3 regions of the Bradyrhizobium sp. WU425 genome follow, and region 1 is predicted to be linked to each of the others. Evidence: predicted binding sites of a transcription regulator. Region 1 holds the regulator's gene; each other region holds the start of a gene.
The links. The regulator LexA, encoded in region 1, represses DNA repair genes until DNA is damaged. The targets are predictions, from matches to a motif close to TGTTCNNNNTGTGTTCNG.

Region 1 (4,213 bases):
GCTGGGTCGCGTCCTTGCCGGGCGCGGTGGGCCGCATCCCGGCGTTCGGGATCGCGCCGCTGATCGCGGCGAGCCTGGGAATCATTGTGCTCGGCTTGTTGCGCACGCCGCTGCGCTGGTCCGGCGCCCTGGTGCTGCTGGCAGCGATCCTCTGGGGACTGTCGGCGCGGCAGCCCGACATCCTGATTGCCGGGGATGGCGCCAGCGTCGCGGTGCGGGGCAGGGACGGATATCTGCACCTGATCAGGACGAACAAGGACAGCTTTCTGCTCAAGGAATGGCTCGCTGCCGACGCCGATCCGCGCGATGCGGGCAGAGCCTCGCTTGCCGATGGCGTGTCCTGCGACGAATCCGGCTGCGTGACGCCACTGGCCGACGGGAGGCTGGTCGCGCTGGCACTGCGCGTCGACGCTCTCGCAGACGATTGCAGTCGGGCCGCCCTGGTGGTGACGACACGTCCCGCGCCGCCCGATTGCGCGGCGATGGTGGTCGATCGGCAGCGGCTCGCCAGCCAGAGCGCGCTGGCGCTGACGCAGCGTGGTGACGGTTTTGTGGTTCAGGCAGTGAGGGCGAGAGGCACGAGCCGCCCCTGGTTGCCGGCCGGCGCCGGCGAGGGTGATTTCGACGGCAGCCTCGCGCCAAAGTCGACCGCGCCTCGCATCAAGGACGCAACGCCGGCGGACACCGATCTGCAAGCCGACGATTGATCTGATGGTGCGGAGCAACGCAGTGGTTCGGTGCGTCCGTTCGGATTCGCGGGGTGCAAACCACACCATCTCGCCGGCCACGGCCGGCGATGGCGATTCAATCCTGACCTCCGACTTCGTAGCCGGAGGGCGGCTCTGTCAGCCGATCGGCAGGTGCGTGACGGTCGGCTGCCTGTCGGCGGTGATCTGCGCCTTGTGCTCGCGCTCGGTGACCGACTGAGTCACCGGCAGTTGCAGCACCGTCGCGCGCTGGCCTTCGACGAGCTGCGTCACCAGCACGTATTTGCCGTCGGGGAATTCGATCGCATCATGATGGCGGTCGGGAACGTGCGGATCGATCTTGCCGAACTTGCCCACGCGGGAATTGATGGTGCGCGTCCAGATCCAGCGATTGTCGTAGCGGACGTCGTCGGCGAAGGCGAGCTCCGTCCCCGGCAGCAGGCAGACGGCAACAGACGGATCGGCTGCAGAGGCGAAGCCGCGCGTCGAGGTGCCGCGGAAGCTTGTCGTGACGATCGTCTCGCCGACTTCGGCGGGGCGCGACGCGACGGCATGTAGGCTGTAGTCACACATCGGGTGCTCCTCATGCTGGGATAGCAACCCGCGTCTCTTATCGAGGCGCAGGCCTCTATCAGAGTGGAAGCACGAACGCTCTGCTTGGTTGTGGGCAAATCTGCGGCTGGCTTCCGCAAGCCGCGATCACATTATCTTTCCCGAATTCAATAGGAACAAAGCTCGCCGCGATGCATTCGGGAGGCGCGTACGCGAACATTGCCAACTTGGCTGCAACGGCCGAACTTGACCGCTGGTCGCTGTTTCCTCGAACAACCGAGCCGCGAAGCGGTGCTGCTTGAAGCGGTGCTGCTTCGTCGGCGTGGCGAGGAGCCAGCGTTGGAGGAGGGGCCGGATAGTCTGTGCAGAACCAGAAAGGCTATCCAGCCGGAGCGGACGATGATCCGCTCCAATCTCTGACCGGCGATGCCGATCGGAAGCGCGCGAGGCGCCAAGCACCTCCGGCATGAAGTGCTTCCGATATGAAGTACTGCCGATAGAAAGACTCCCGGTATCAGTACTTCCGGTAAAGCCCGATCAGCTTGCCCTGAATCTTCACCCGGTTGGGCGGCAGGATGCGGACCTCATAGGCCGCGTTGGCGGGCTCGAGCGCGATCGAGGCGCCGCGACGGCGGAAGCGCTTCAGCGTCGCTTCCTCGTCGTCGATCAGCGCCACCACGATGTCGCCGGTATCGGCGCTCTCGTTGCGCTGGATCAGGGCCATGTCGCCGTCGAGAATGCCGGCTTCGACCATCGAGTCGCCGCGCACTTCCAGCGCGTAATGCTCGCCCGAGCCGAGCATGTCAGGCGGTACGCTGATAGTATGGCTGCGGGTCTGCAACGCCTCGATCGGCGTGCCGGCCGCGATGCGGCCCATCACCGGCACCGCGACGGGACGTTCGCCCTCGTCAGCGGGCAGGCTCGCGCTCGCACGCACCTTGCCGAGATTGCCCTCGATGACGCTCGGCGTGAAGCCGCGGCGGCTGCCAGCGGCTGCCTGGAGCTCCGGCAGCTTGATGACTTCAATCGCACGGGCGCGGTTGGGCAGGCGTCGGATGAAGCCACGCTCCTCGAGCGCCGTGATCAGGCGATGGATGCCCGACTTCGAGCGCAGATCGAGCGCATCCTTCATCTCGTCGAAGGAGGGCGGCACGCCGCTTTCCTTCAGACGTTCACTGATGAACCGCAGAAGCTCGTATTGTTTGCGCGTTAACATCTCGACCAAAGTCCCCCGGTTGATGTCGTCCGATTCCGAGACGCTGAATTCGGCCATAAGCCGCTGCATGCTCGAAACAAATCATGAACAGACACTATATGTTCGATACATGTTCCGCAACTGCTTAATTTACCGTGAACAGAGCAAAGTGCGCGGAACGCGCGTTGCGGGGGCGCTCAGACGGGGAGCCGCAACACTTCGCAAGCCGTGCCGGCTTCGGCCTTCGGCGCGAATGGTGCGCGGACGAGAAGTACCTGTGCTGCAGCGAGATTCGCAAGCAGCGAAGAGTCCTGATGATTGACGGGAACAACGACGCGTGTGCCATCGTCACGCTCCTCAAGATGCGCGCGCAGATAGTCCTCGCGCTGGTCGTTGGCGCCGACGTCGCGGCCGAGCACGGCGCGTTCACGGCGATGGTGAATCACTGAACGGCCCGACAGGGCGCGAATCAGCGGCACCATGAACAGGAAAGCGCACACGTAGGACGATACGGGATTGCCCGGCAGGCCGATCACACCCATTGCGCCGAGTCGCCCGTGCATCATTGGCTTGCCTGGCCGCATCGCGATCTTCCAGAACGCCATCGCGATGCCTTCGTCCCGCAGTGCCTGCTGGACCAGATCGTGGTCGCCGACCGATGCGCCGCCGGTCGTGATCAGGACGTCGGCGCCGCTCTCGCGGGCGCGGCGGATGCCGGCGGTGGTCGCCTCCAGCGTGTCGGCGGCAATACCGAGGTCGATGGTCTCGGCGCCCTCGCTGCGGGCGAGCGCGTGCAGGGCGTAGCCGTTGGAATAGACGATCTGGCCGTGGCCGGGCGTGGTGCCCGGCATCACCAGCTCGTCGCCGGTGGCGAGAATCGCGACTTTCGGACGCCTGACAACGGCAAGGTGCGGATGATTCATCCCGGCGGCGAGCGCGAGGTCTCGCTCGGTCAAACGGCTTCCCTTGCGCAGGAGCACGTCGCCCTCGCGGAAATCGACGCCGGCGGGGCGGATGTGCCGGCCGGCGATTGCGGCTTCCTTGATCGTGATCCGCTTGCCGGCGGCGACCGTGTCCTCCTGGATCACGACGGCGTCCGCGCCAAAGGGAACGACGCCGCCGGTGAAGATCCGCACGGCCTCGCCGGCTCCGACCGTCCCCTCGAACGGTCGGCCCGCTGCGACTTCGCCGATGACGGTGAGCTCCGAATCGATCGTCGCGGCATCGGCCGCGCGCACCGCGTAGCCGTCCATCGCCGACATCGCCTGCGGCGGCTGCGTGCGCCGCGCCACGACGTCACGCGCGAGCACGCGATGGTAGGCCTCGTCGAGGGAAATCATTTCTTCCGGCAGCGGCTCTGCACCCGCCAGCACCGCGGCAAGCGCGTCAGAAACCGGCATCAAGGCCACGGCGAAAACTCCTGCTCGGCACGTTCGGGCGAATGTTCCGCACGTCTTCTAGCCGAGCGCAGGCGCAGAGGCAAAAGCGGCTGAGCAGGCACAGTCATCCCGCCCCTTCACATTGTTCCGGAAGGCAGGATCAAGCGCGTCGCGGCATGATCCGAAGGAGGTCACAGATCGGCAGGAGAGTGGTCATGGAAGCGACGAAAATCATGGCAAGGCGAGAACGCGCCATGGCCTGAATCGATCAGCTCCCTGCCTGCCCGGGAGTTACGTCGGGCGCCTTGGATCCCTGATCCTTGTCGGGCAGCGGGTCGGCTTGGGATTTCAGGTCGGCGGCCTTGCTCACAAGCTTGGCG
Region 2 (4,213 bases), 3.9 Mb from region 1:
CTCGATCGTGCAGGCGCCGGCCGGCAGCGTGATCTCCAACACGCCGTTGCGCGCAAGCTTCCCAACGCTGGTCCCGTTGACCCACAGCTCGTATGACCTCAGCCAATCAGCATATTGGGACGCACGAACAAATCTGATGGTGCAGGCATTGGCGTCGGTCATAGCTTCACTCTCGGGGAACGTGCTGTTCGTCAGGAAGATGCCGCGGGCGTATCGGTCAGGCGATCTGGCGCACATCCTCCGCGAGTGCGCGGTAGGACAAGGCCTCGGCGAGATGCAGCCGGCCGATCCTGTCGGCATGATCGAGATCGGCCAGCGTGCGCGCCACCCGCAGCACGCGGTGATAGCCGCGCGCCGACAGCCGCATGGTCTCGGCGGCGTCGCGCAGCAGCTTCTGGCCTTGCGCATCCGGCTTGGCGATCTCCTCCAGCACCGAGGCCGGCGCTTCGGCATTGGTGCGAACCTTCGGCAGGCCGGCATTCGCGTACCGTGCCAGCTGGATGTCGCGCGCGGCGGCCACGCGCGCGGCGACTTCGGCCGAGCCCTCTGCGGGCGGCGGCAGGATCAAATCGGCCGCGGTCACTGCGGGAACCTCGATGCGCAAATCGATGCGGTCCATCAGCGGCCCCGAGATGCGGGCCTGGTAGTCGCCCGTGCAGCGATCGATGCGGCCGCGCTTGCAGGCATAGCCGGGCTCGAACGCATTGCCGCAGCGGCAGGGATTCATCGCCGCGACCAGCATGAAGCGTGCGGGATAGGTGACGCGGTGATTGGCGCGGGACACCGAGACCTCGCCGTTCTCCAGCGGCTGGCGCAGCGAATCCAGCACGCGCGGATCGAATTCGGGGAGCTCGTCGAGGAACAGCACGCCCTGATGCGCGAGCGAGATCTCGCCGGGCCGGGCGCGCATGCCGCCGCCGGTGAGCGCAGCCATGCTGGCGGAATGATGCGGCGAGCGAAACGGCCGCCGCGCCGTCAGTGCGCCGCCCTCGATCTCGCCGGCAACAGAGGCGATCATCGAGACCTCGAGCAACTCGCCCGGTGACAGCGGCGGCAGGATCGAGGGCAGGCGTGCCGCCAGCATCGATTTGCCGGCGCCGGGCGCGCCGATCATCAGCAGGTGATGGCCGCCGGCGGCCGCGATCTCCAGCGCCCGCTTGGCGCTCTCCTGGCCCTTGATGTCGCGCAGGTCGAGCGGCGAGCTTGCTGCTTCATGCACCTTCGGCACAGGCCGCGACAGCACCTGCGTTCCCTTGAAATGGTTGGCTATCTGGATCAGCGAACTTGCGGCGATGATCTGGATGTCCGGGCTCGCCCATGCCGCTTCCGAGCCGCAAGCCGCCGGACAGATCAGCCCCTCCTCCCGCACATTGGCCCCAATCGCCGCGGGAAGAACACCGGCCACCGGCGCGATCGATCCGTCGAGGCCAAGCTCGCCCAGAACGGTGAAGCCGGTCAGCGCATCCGGAGGGATCGCGCCGATCGCCCCCATCAGGCCGAGCGCGATCGGCAGGTCATAATGGCTGCCCTCCTTGGGCAAATCGGCGGGCGCGAGATTGACGGTGATCCGCCGCGCCGGCAGCGCCAGCCCCGAGGCGATCAGCGCCGAGCGGACCCGCTCGCGCGCCTCCGACACCGCCTTGTCCGGGAGACCGACGATCGCGAAGGCCGGCAGACCGGGCGCGACCTGCACCTGCACGTCGACCGCGCGGGCCTCGATCCCCTCAAAGGCGACGGTAGAAACCCGCTGAACCATGCCCGAACCAGCCTGCCCTTTTGCACAATTAGGGGTAGCAGAGCGGGCCAATTCTTGCAAGAACAATACAGGAACGCGTCGAGGGGCGCCGGAAGGTCCTAACCAATCGTAAACACGACGAAGACACTACGCCTCGAATGCAAGCTGCTCTGCTCAGCACATTCCAACGAATGTCCGCTACTCTTAGGGGTGCGGGATGGGCCGTGGTCTAACGGGTGAACAATTCAAATGCTTGCAAATCGCCGGAGAAGCGAACGACGGATGTGCACGCGGCTCGCCAAGATTCATTTTGGCGCGGGTTCGCTGCCGCGGGACTGCACGATCACGGATATTTCGGATGGCGGCGTGAAAGTCGTGGCGGAATTTCTGGAAGTGCCGCCGCAATTCACCATCATCTTCGCGCCCGACTATTCCCGGCAGTGCCGCCTGCGCTGGCGCATCGGCTGCGAGTTCGGCGCTGAATTCACCGACTGAGCTTTCGGAAGCGCCCCGCCTTAACGGGACTTTAGCGTTAATCGGTAAGCATCTCTGATCAGTCGCCGAGTGATCAGAGTATGTCCAAGCGTTTGTCCGTCGCCTCTCTTCCGGCGAGATATCTGTTTTCCGCGCTTCTGATCCTGGCCCTCGGCGGCTGTCAGACAACCGGCATCGAGGACATCACCGGCGCGCTCGGCGGAAAGTCGGACACGGCTGGCAGGGCCGAGGCCAAGCCGGACGTGAAGCCGGACATGGATGCGCTGCGCGAGCGCTATCGCGCCAAGCCTGGCGATCCCAACGTCGCGCTCGAATACGGCAAGGCGTTGCGCCAGACCGGCCAGCGCGCGCAGGCGCTCGCGGTGCTGGAGCAGGCCGTGCTCGCCCATTCCAGCAACAAGGCGCTGCTCGCCGGCTACGGCCGTGCGCTCGCCGACAGCGGCAGTTTCCAGCAGGCGTTCGACGTCCTCGGCCGCGCGCATTCGCCCGAGGATCCCGACTGGCATATCCTGTCGGCGCAAGGCGCCGCGCTCGATCAGCTCGGTCGCAACGAGGAGGCGCAGCAATATTACGCCGCCGCGCTGAAGATCGTGCCGGACGAGCCGTCGGTGCTGTCCAATCTCGGACTGTCCTACATGCTGCAGAACAATCTGCCGCGGGCAGAGGAAACGATGCGCCGGGCGCACGAGCGCAATCCCGCCGATCTCCGGGTGCGCGCCAATCTCGCGCTCGTGCTGGGACTCGAAGGAAAGCAGGCCGAGGCCGAAGCCATCGTGAAGGCGGACCTGCCGCCGGATCAGGCGGCGGCCAAGGTCACGGCGCTGCGGCAGTTGCTGGTGAAGAAGCAGCAGCGGGCGGAGAAGTAACTCGCTCGCGCGCGTCAGGATGCCGTGTCAGGAAGCCTTGGTCCGAACGCCTTGCTCAGAACGCCTTGCTCAGGATGCCTTGCGATGCGGGGCTGACCCGCGACCCGACCTGCCCTTCAGCTTCTTCAGCAGCGGCCCGAGCAGCGAGCGCTTCGGCTTCTTCACTTCGCCCCGCCCGGCGAGGCGGTTCGCCATGTTCTGGAACAGCTCGGTGGTGCGGTGGCTCTTGGAGACCTCCGCGATCATCTGGCCGTTGTTGGCCGCGGTCGAGAACAGCTTCGAATCGAACGGGATCACCGCGATCGGCTGGCTCTCCATGGTCTTGGCGAAGGCCTTGACCTCGATCTCCGCCCGCTTGGGCATGCCGACCTGGTTGATGCAGTAGAGCGGCGGCCGGTCGTTCGGCCGCGCCGCCTTCAAGACGTTCAGCATGTTCTTGGTGTTGCGCAGGTTCGCAAGATCGGGCTCGGCCACGATGACGATGTCGTCCGCGTTGACCAGCGCGCGACGGGTCCAGCCCGACCATTGATGGGGAACATCGAGCACGATGCAGGGCGTGGTCATGCGCAGCGTGTCGAACACCGCGTCAAAGGCCTCCGCGCCGAAATCGTAGACGCGGTCAAGGGTGGCGGGCGCAGCAAGCAGGCTGAGACGCTCGGTGCATTTGGAGAGCAGACGCTCTATCAGGGCCGTGTCCGGCCGATCCTGCGACAGCACCGCATTGGCGATGCCTTGCACCGGGTCCTGGTTGTAGTCGAGACCCGCGGTGCCGAAGGCGAGGTCGAGATCGATCACGACGGAATCGAGCGCGAGGTCGCGGGCGATGGTCCAGGCCACATTGTGCGCGACGGTGGAGGCACCGACACCGCCCTTGGCCCCGACCACCGCGATGACGCGGCCGGTGATGATGGTTTCGGACGCCGAGAACAGGCTGCAGATCGAGCGGACGACGTCGAGCGTTTCGACCGGTCCCACCACATAGTCGTTGACGCCGCGGCGGACCAACTCGCGATAGGGCGCGGTGTCGTTGGGATTGCCGATCACGACCACACGGGTGCCGGGATCGCAGACGCCGGCGAGGTCGTCGAGGCCCTCGAGGATGTCGCGGGTGCCGTCG
Region 3 (4,213 bases), 950 kb from region 1:
GGGCGGCTACGGAATAGCCCCATGGGCGCCAGCCCACCGATCTCGGTCCGACGGCTCAGGCTGTGTCGCGTCCGATCGCCTTCAGCTCCCGATCGATGCGCAGCTGCACCCGTCGGATCGCCAAGAGATCGATCTTGGTCTCGGTCCTGCCGGTCTTGATCTGCTCGCCGATGCGGAACTGCCACTGCCAGATGCCGGGAATTGCCGTCTTGGCGACGGTGAACTCGATGCCCCTGTGATTCATGGCCATCTCCCACGATTCACTTCCATCACTGAGAACATGCTGGGCGGCATAATATTCCAAGGGAAAGCCAAACCTGTCGGTAAGCCCCGGATAGCTCACGGCTATCGCGCAAACGCACGCGCTCCGGAACATACGAAATCGAAATTCGAAAGACGTCGGCCGCGCGCGTCGGCGCGAGACCTCATGCCCGTGGTTCTCCGGCCAAGAACAGAGTTCCGAGAATGGGTAAGGGCGCCTTCCGGAACGCGGCGGCATGTGCCTTGCTTGGCCCGATGCGGCTAAGCAACATGGACGCGTCATGCCGGGCATTCCCCGCCGCTATTCTCATTTCGTGTTCGGAATCATCCAGTCCGGACTGACCTCGCTGATCGCCGCGGGCATCGCCAGCTTTCCCGCAGGGAACGCGCTGGACTTCCTGGCGCACTGGATGGTGTCGTGGCTGATCGCATGGGCGGCGATGCTGCCGATCGTGCTGCTCGCAGCGCCGGCGATCCGCGCCTTCTCGCTGCGGCTGACGCAGGAGGAGGGCGGTTCGCAAACCGGCCGGCCGGCAAGAAAATCAGCATGAAAATCGGAATGAAAAAACCCCGCTTGGGAGAACCAAGCGGGGAGAAGGTTATTGGAGGCTGAGGTGCTGGGCTGCAACACCATAGCCGGGCGACCCTAGCCGGCTCAGCTTACGACAGCCTGACAAGGCCCGACGGTGGCAGCAAAAGCCGGAGCGCGGGGGCCGCAGACTGGCCCCGCACCGGTCCCAATTTCGACATCCGTTCGCACAACTCAGGACACAACCGCAGGCGAGATTTCGCGGCGACGGTGCTGCCATGGGGGAAACGTGGCGTGCCGGCAACGGGGTGGCACCATGGACAACGTAGAGCGGTCATTCGCCGCCGCGACGGCGGCTGGCTTCGTCGTGCTGGTAATCGGCATCGGGTTGCTGGTTCTGCTGTAGGCGCTGTTGGGTGCGGAAGATGGCTCCGAGGGTGGAAAGGCCCGTGCGCGCCTTTCAAAAACGCGAAAACAACCCCTTGCACAGTAGCGTGCCTACAAATTTCCCCACCCAATCAATGGCTTACTGGTAGTATTTGGATACCATATCGGCTCAGATTCGCCTTTCACGGCCATCCGAATCCCGATTCCCGTGCCGATTCCCTGAGATCAACGGGCGGCCGCTCCGGCACCGTCGCCAGCGCAGTCCCAGCGGCCTAATGAACCTTGATCGCGTCCAGCGGCAAGCGGAGTTCGGCGGCACGCTCTTCGCGGTCTTTCTTGCGGAACTCGTTTTCCTTACGCTCGAACTTGCTCAGCTCCTCCCGCGCCGCCTCCAGCAGCGGAGTGCGCCGGGTCGTATCGTGATGCGTGTTGTTCGTCATGACTGAAGTCCCCAGAGTTGCGGTCTCGTCCAAGAGCTATCCAGGAGAAGGCCGCAGACCGCGAAAGGTTCGGTGCCGGACGATTGCGGAATTCTGACGGCGCACAGCGCATCCGTCTTTGATGCGCGTCAGGCAGCCAAAATCGCAAAAGAACATATTGCGAACCTAGAACAAATAGGGTACATTGTTTTTATCGCCGCGCCACCTCGCCAATCGTTTGTCCCTCACGCGAATCCTCGTCATAAGGAGCACGACCCGATGTCCACCACTGCCCTGCGTATCGTCGAAGGATCCTCCATGGACAAGAGTAAAGCTCTCGCCGCCGCGCTCTCCCAGATCGAGCGTCAGTTCGGCAAGGGCTCGGTGATGAAGCTTGGCAAGAACGACCGTTCGATGGATGTCGAGGCGGTCTCTTCGGGCTCGTTGGGGCTTGATATCGCGCTCGGGATCGGCGGCCTGCCGAAGGGGCGCGTCGTGGAGATCTACGGGCCGGAATCCTCGGGCAAGACCACGCTGGCGCTGCACACGGTGGCGGAAGGGCAGAAGAAGGGCGGCATCTGCGCCTTCATCGACGCCGAGCACGCGCTCGACCCGGTCTATGCGCGCAAGCTGGGCGTCAATATCGACGAGCTCCTGATCTCCCAGCCGGACACCGGCGAGCAGGCGCTGGAAATCTGCGACACGCTGGTGCGCTCCGGCGCGGTCGACGTGCTGGTGATCGATTCGGTCGCGGCGCTGGTGCCGAAGGCCGAGCTCGAGGGCGAGATGGGCGATGCGCTGCCGGGTCTGCAGGCGCGTCTGATGAGCCAGGCGCTGCGCAAGCTGACGGCGTCCATCAACAAGTCCAATACGATGGTGATCTTCATCAACCAGATCCGCATGAAGATCGGCGTGATGTACGGCTCGCCGGAAACCACCACCGGCGGCAACGCGCTGAAATTCTATGCTTCCGTCCGCCTCGACATCCGCCGCATCGGCGCGATCAAGGAGCGTGACGAAGTGGTCGGCAACACCACGCGCGTCAAGGTCGTCAAGAACAAGCTGGCGCCGCCGTTCAAGCAGGTCGAGTTCGACATCATGTACGGCGAGGGCGTCTCCAAGATGGGCGAGATCCTCGATCTCGGCGTCAAAGCCGGCATCGTCGAAAAATCCGGCGCCTGGTTCTCCTACGACAGCCAGCGTCTTGGCCAGGGCCGCGAGAATTCGAAAGCGTTCCTGAAGGCCAACCCCGACATCACCGCCAAGATCGAGACCTCGATCCGCCAGAACTCCGGCCTGATCGCCGAGCAGATTCTCGCCGGCAGCCCCGAGCGTGACGCCGACGGCGAGGAGCCGGCGGACGAGTAAGCTTCAACAGTAAAGTTTTCGCGAGGAGCGGGCGCTGAGGACGTTGAGTTGCCGACGTCTTCGGCGCCTGTTTCGTTTGGGATTGGTCGTGCTCGGGGGGCGCGATGAAGCGGTTGATCTTGACCAGTTCGTCCGGAAGCGGGCTCGCCCGATCGGGCTTGGCGGAGCTTGTCATCTCATCCTCGTTTCACTTTGAGTGGGGACCGCTGCCCTCGCCCGAGAAGCTCGCAGCCTTTTTCGCCGCGCGTTCGGCGAATCTCGGGCCGGGTGATCATTGGTCCGACTGGGGCATCCGGTGGCCCAAGGACATCAAGGCCCGCAAAGACTTGTCCCTTGCGAACTTCTGCGAGCAATATGACGTGGTTGAACTTTGGTTCGACCCAGCTCCCCGGGATCAATTGCAGCTCGTCTGGCTGCTGGACCACCTCAGCTCCTGCTCCTCGCTGGTGCGAAAGCTTAAACTTCGACTTGTGGCATCCGAGCTGACCACAGAACGCGGTGAGGATCTCGCTGCGTCCGAGCCGCACATTCAAGTCGTGCGTATCACGGCTCGAGAGTTCGAGACTGCCCGGTTGGCGTGGTCGGCCTACCGCGCGACGACCCCTGAGGCGTGCGTCGATCTCCTACACCAGGATCTCAGTGCATTGCTGATGCTGCGCCCGGCCTTGCTCGATCTCTTGGCAGAACTGCCGTCGCCTTTCACGGGTCTCGGTGCGACCGAGATGCGATTTCTGGAGCTCCTTGCTAGAGGGTTTGCAAACACGAATGCGTTGTTTCACCTGCGCTCGCAACGGCGCACATATGTGTTCGGAGAATTTGAGTTGGGTTCGTTGCTCGAGGGGCTCGCGCTCGGCCCCAAGCCCGTAGTGGCCGGGTTGGGCGACGAACTGCGCACGATCGATCGCGAAAATTTAAGAGCTCGGCACGAGGTCTATCTCCGCAGCCGGTTGTCGTTGACCGAGTTCGGCAGGGCCGTCCTGGCCCATCAGGAAGATTTCAGTCGCCACAATCCGATCGACCGCTGGTGGGGCGGCACGCACCTGACCAATGATCGGCTGTGGCGTTACGGTAATGTTTTGACGAAGCCTTGAGGCCACGGCATGACGCGGCTCATTGTCACGACCGACTCGTCCATCGCCGGCGCTATTCAACAGGCGGGCCTTGCCGACCTCGTGATTGCCATCGAGCGCCGGCTGGTCTGGGGACCGTTGCCAGCCGATGCAGAGCTGGACGCATTCTTTGCGCCGCG

Region 2: a site for LexA is predicted at 1,815-1,832, ahead of BcanWU425_RS00860 (YifB family Mg chelatase-like AAA ATPase). Genes of this name have one in related genera too.
Region 3: a site for LexA is predicted at 1,784-1,801, ahead of recA (recombinase RecA). Genes of this name have one in related genera too.

Annotation. Positions count from the first base shown of each region.
Region 1 covers NZ_CP088089.1:4,082,836-4,087,048, forward strand. The annotation lists gene BcanWU425_RS19820 (ComEC/Rec2 family competence protein) at 1-707, shown strand, start outside; gene BcanWU425_RS19825 (hypothetical protein) at 846-1,280, opposite strand; gene lexA (transcriptional repressor LexA) at 1,774-2,475, opposite strand; gene BcanWU425_RS19835 (molybdopterin molybdotransferase MoeA) at 2,652-3,863, opposite strand; gene BcanWU425_RS19840 (hypothetical protein) at 4,102-4,213, opposite strand, start outside.
Region 2 covers NZ_CP088089.1:184,174-188,386, reverse strand. The annotation lists gene BcanWU425_RS00865 (hypothetical protein) at 1-162, opposite strand, end outside; gene BcanWU425_RS00860 (YifB family Mg chelatase-like AAA ATPase) at 218-1,756, opposite strand; gene BcanWU425_RS00855 (PilZ domain-containing protein) at 1,985-2,230, shown strand; gene BcanWU425_RS00850 (tetratricopeptide repeat protein) at 2,311-3,096, shown strand; gene BcanWU425_RS00845 (AAA family ATPase) at 3,166-4,213, opposite strand, start outside.
Region 3 covers NZ_CP088089.1:3,131,013-3,135,225, forward strand. The annotation lists gene BcanWU425_RS14895 (hypothetical protein) at 56-244, opposite strand; gene BcanWU425_RS14900 (DUF2798 domain-containing protein) at 543-812, shown strand; gene BcanWU425_RS14905 (hypothetical protein) at 1,450-1,617, opposite strand; gene recA (recombinase RecA) at 1,876-2,964, shown strand; gene BcanWU425_RS14915 (hypothetical protein) at 3,069-4,055, shown strand; gene BcanWU425_RS14920 (hypothetical protein) at 4,065-4,213, shown strand, end outside.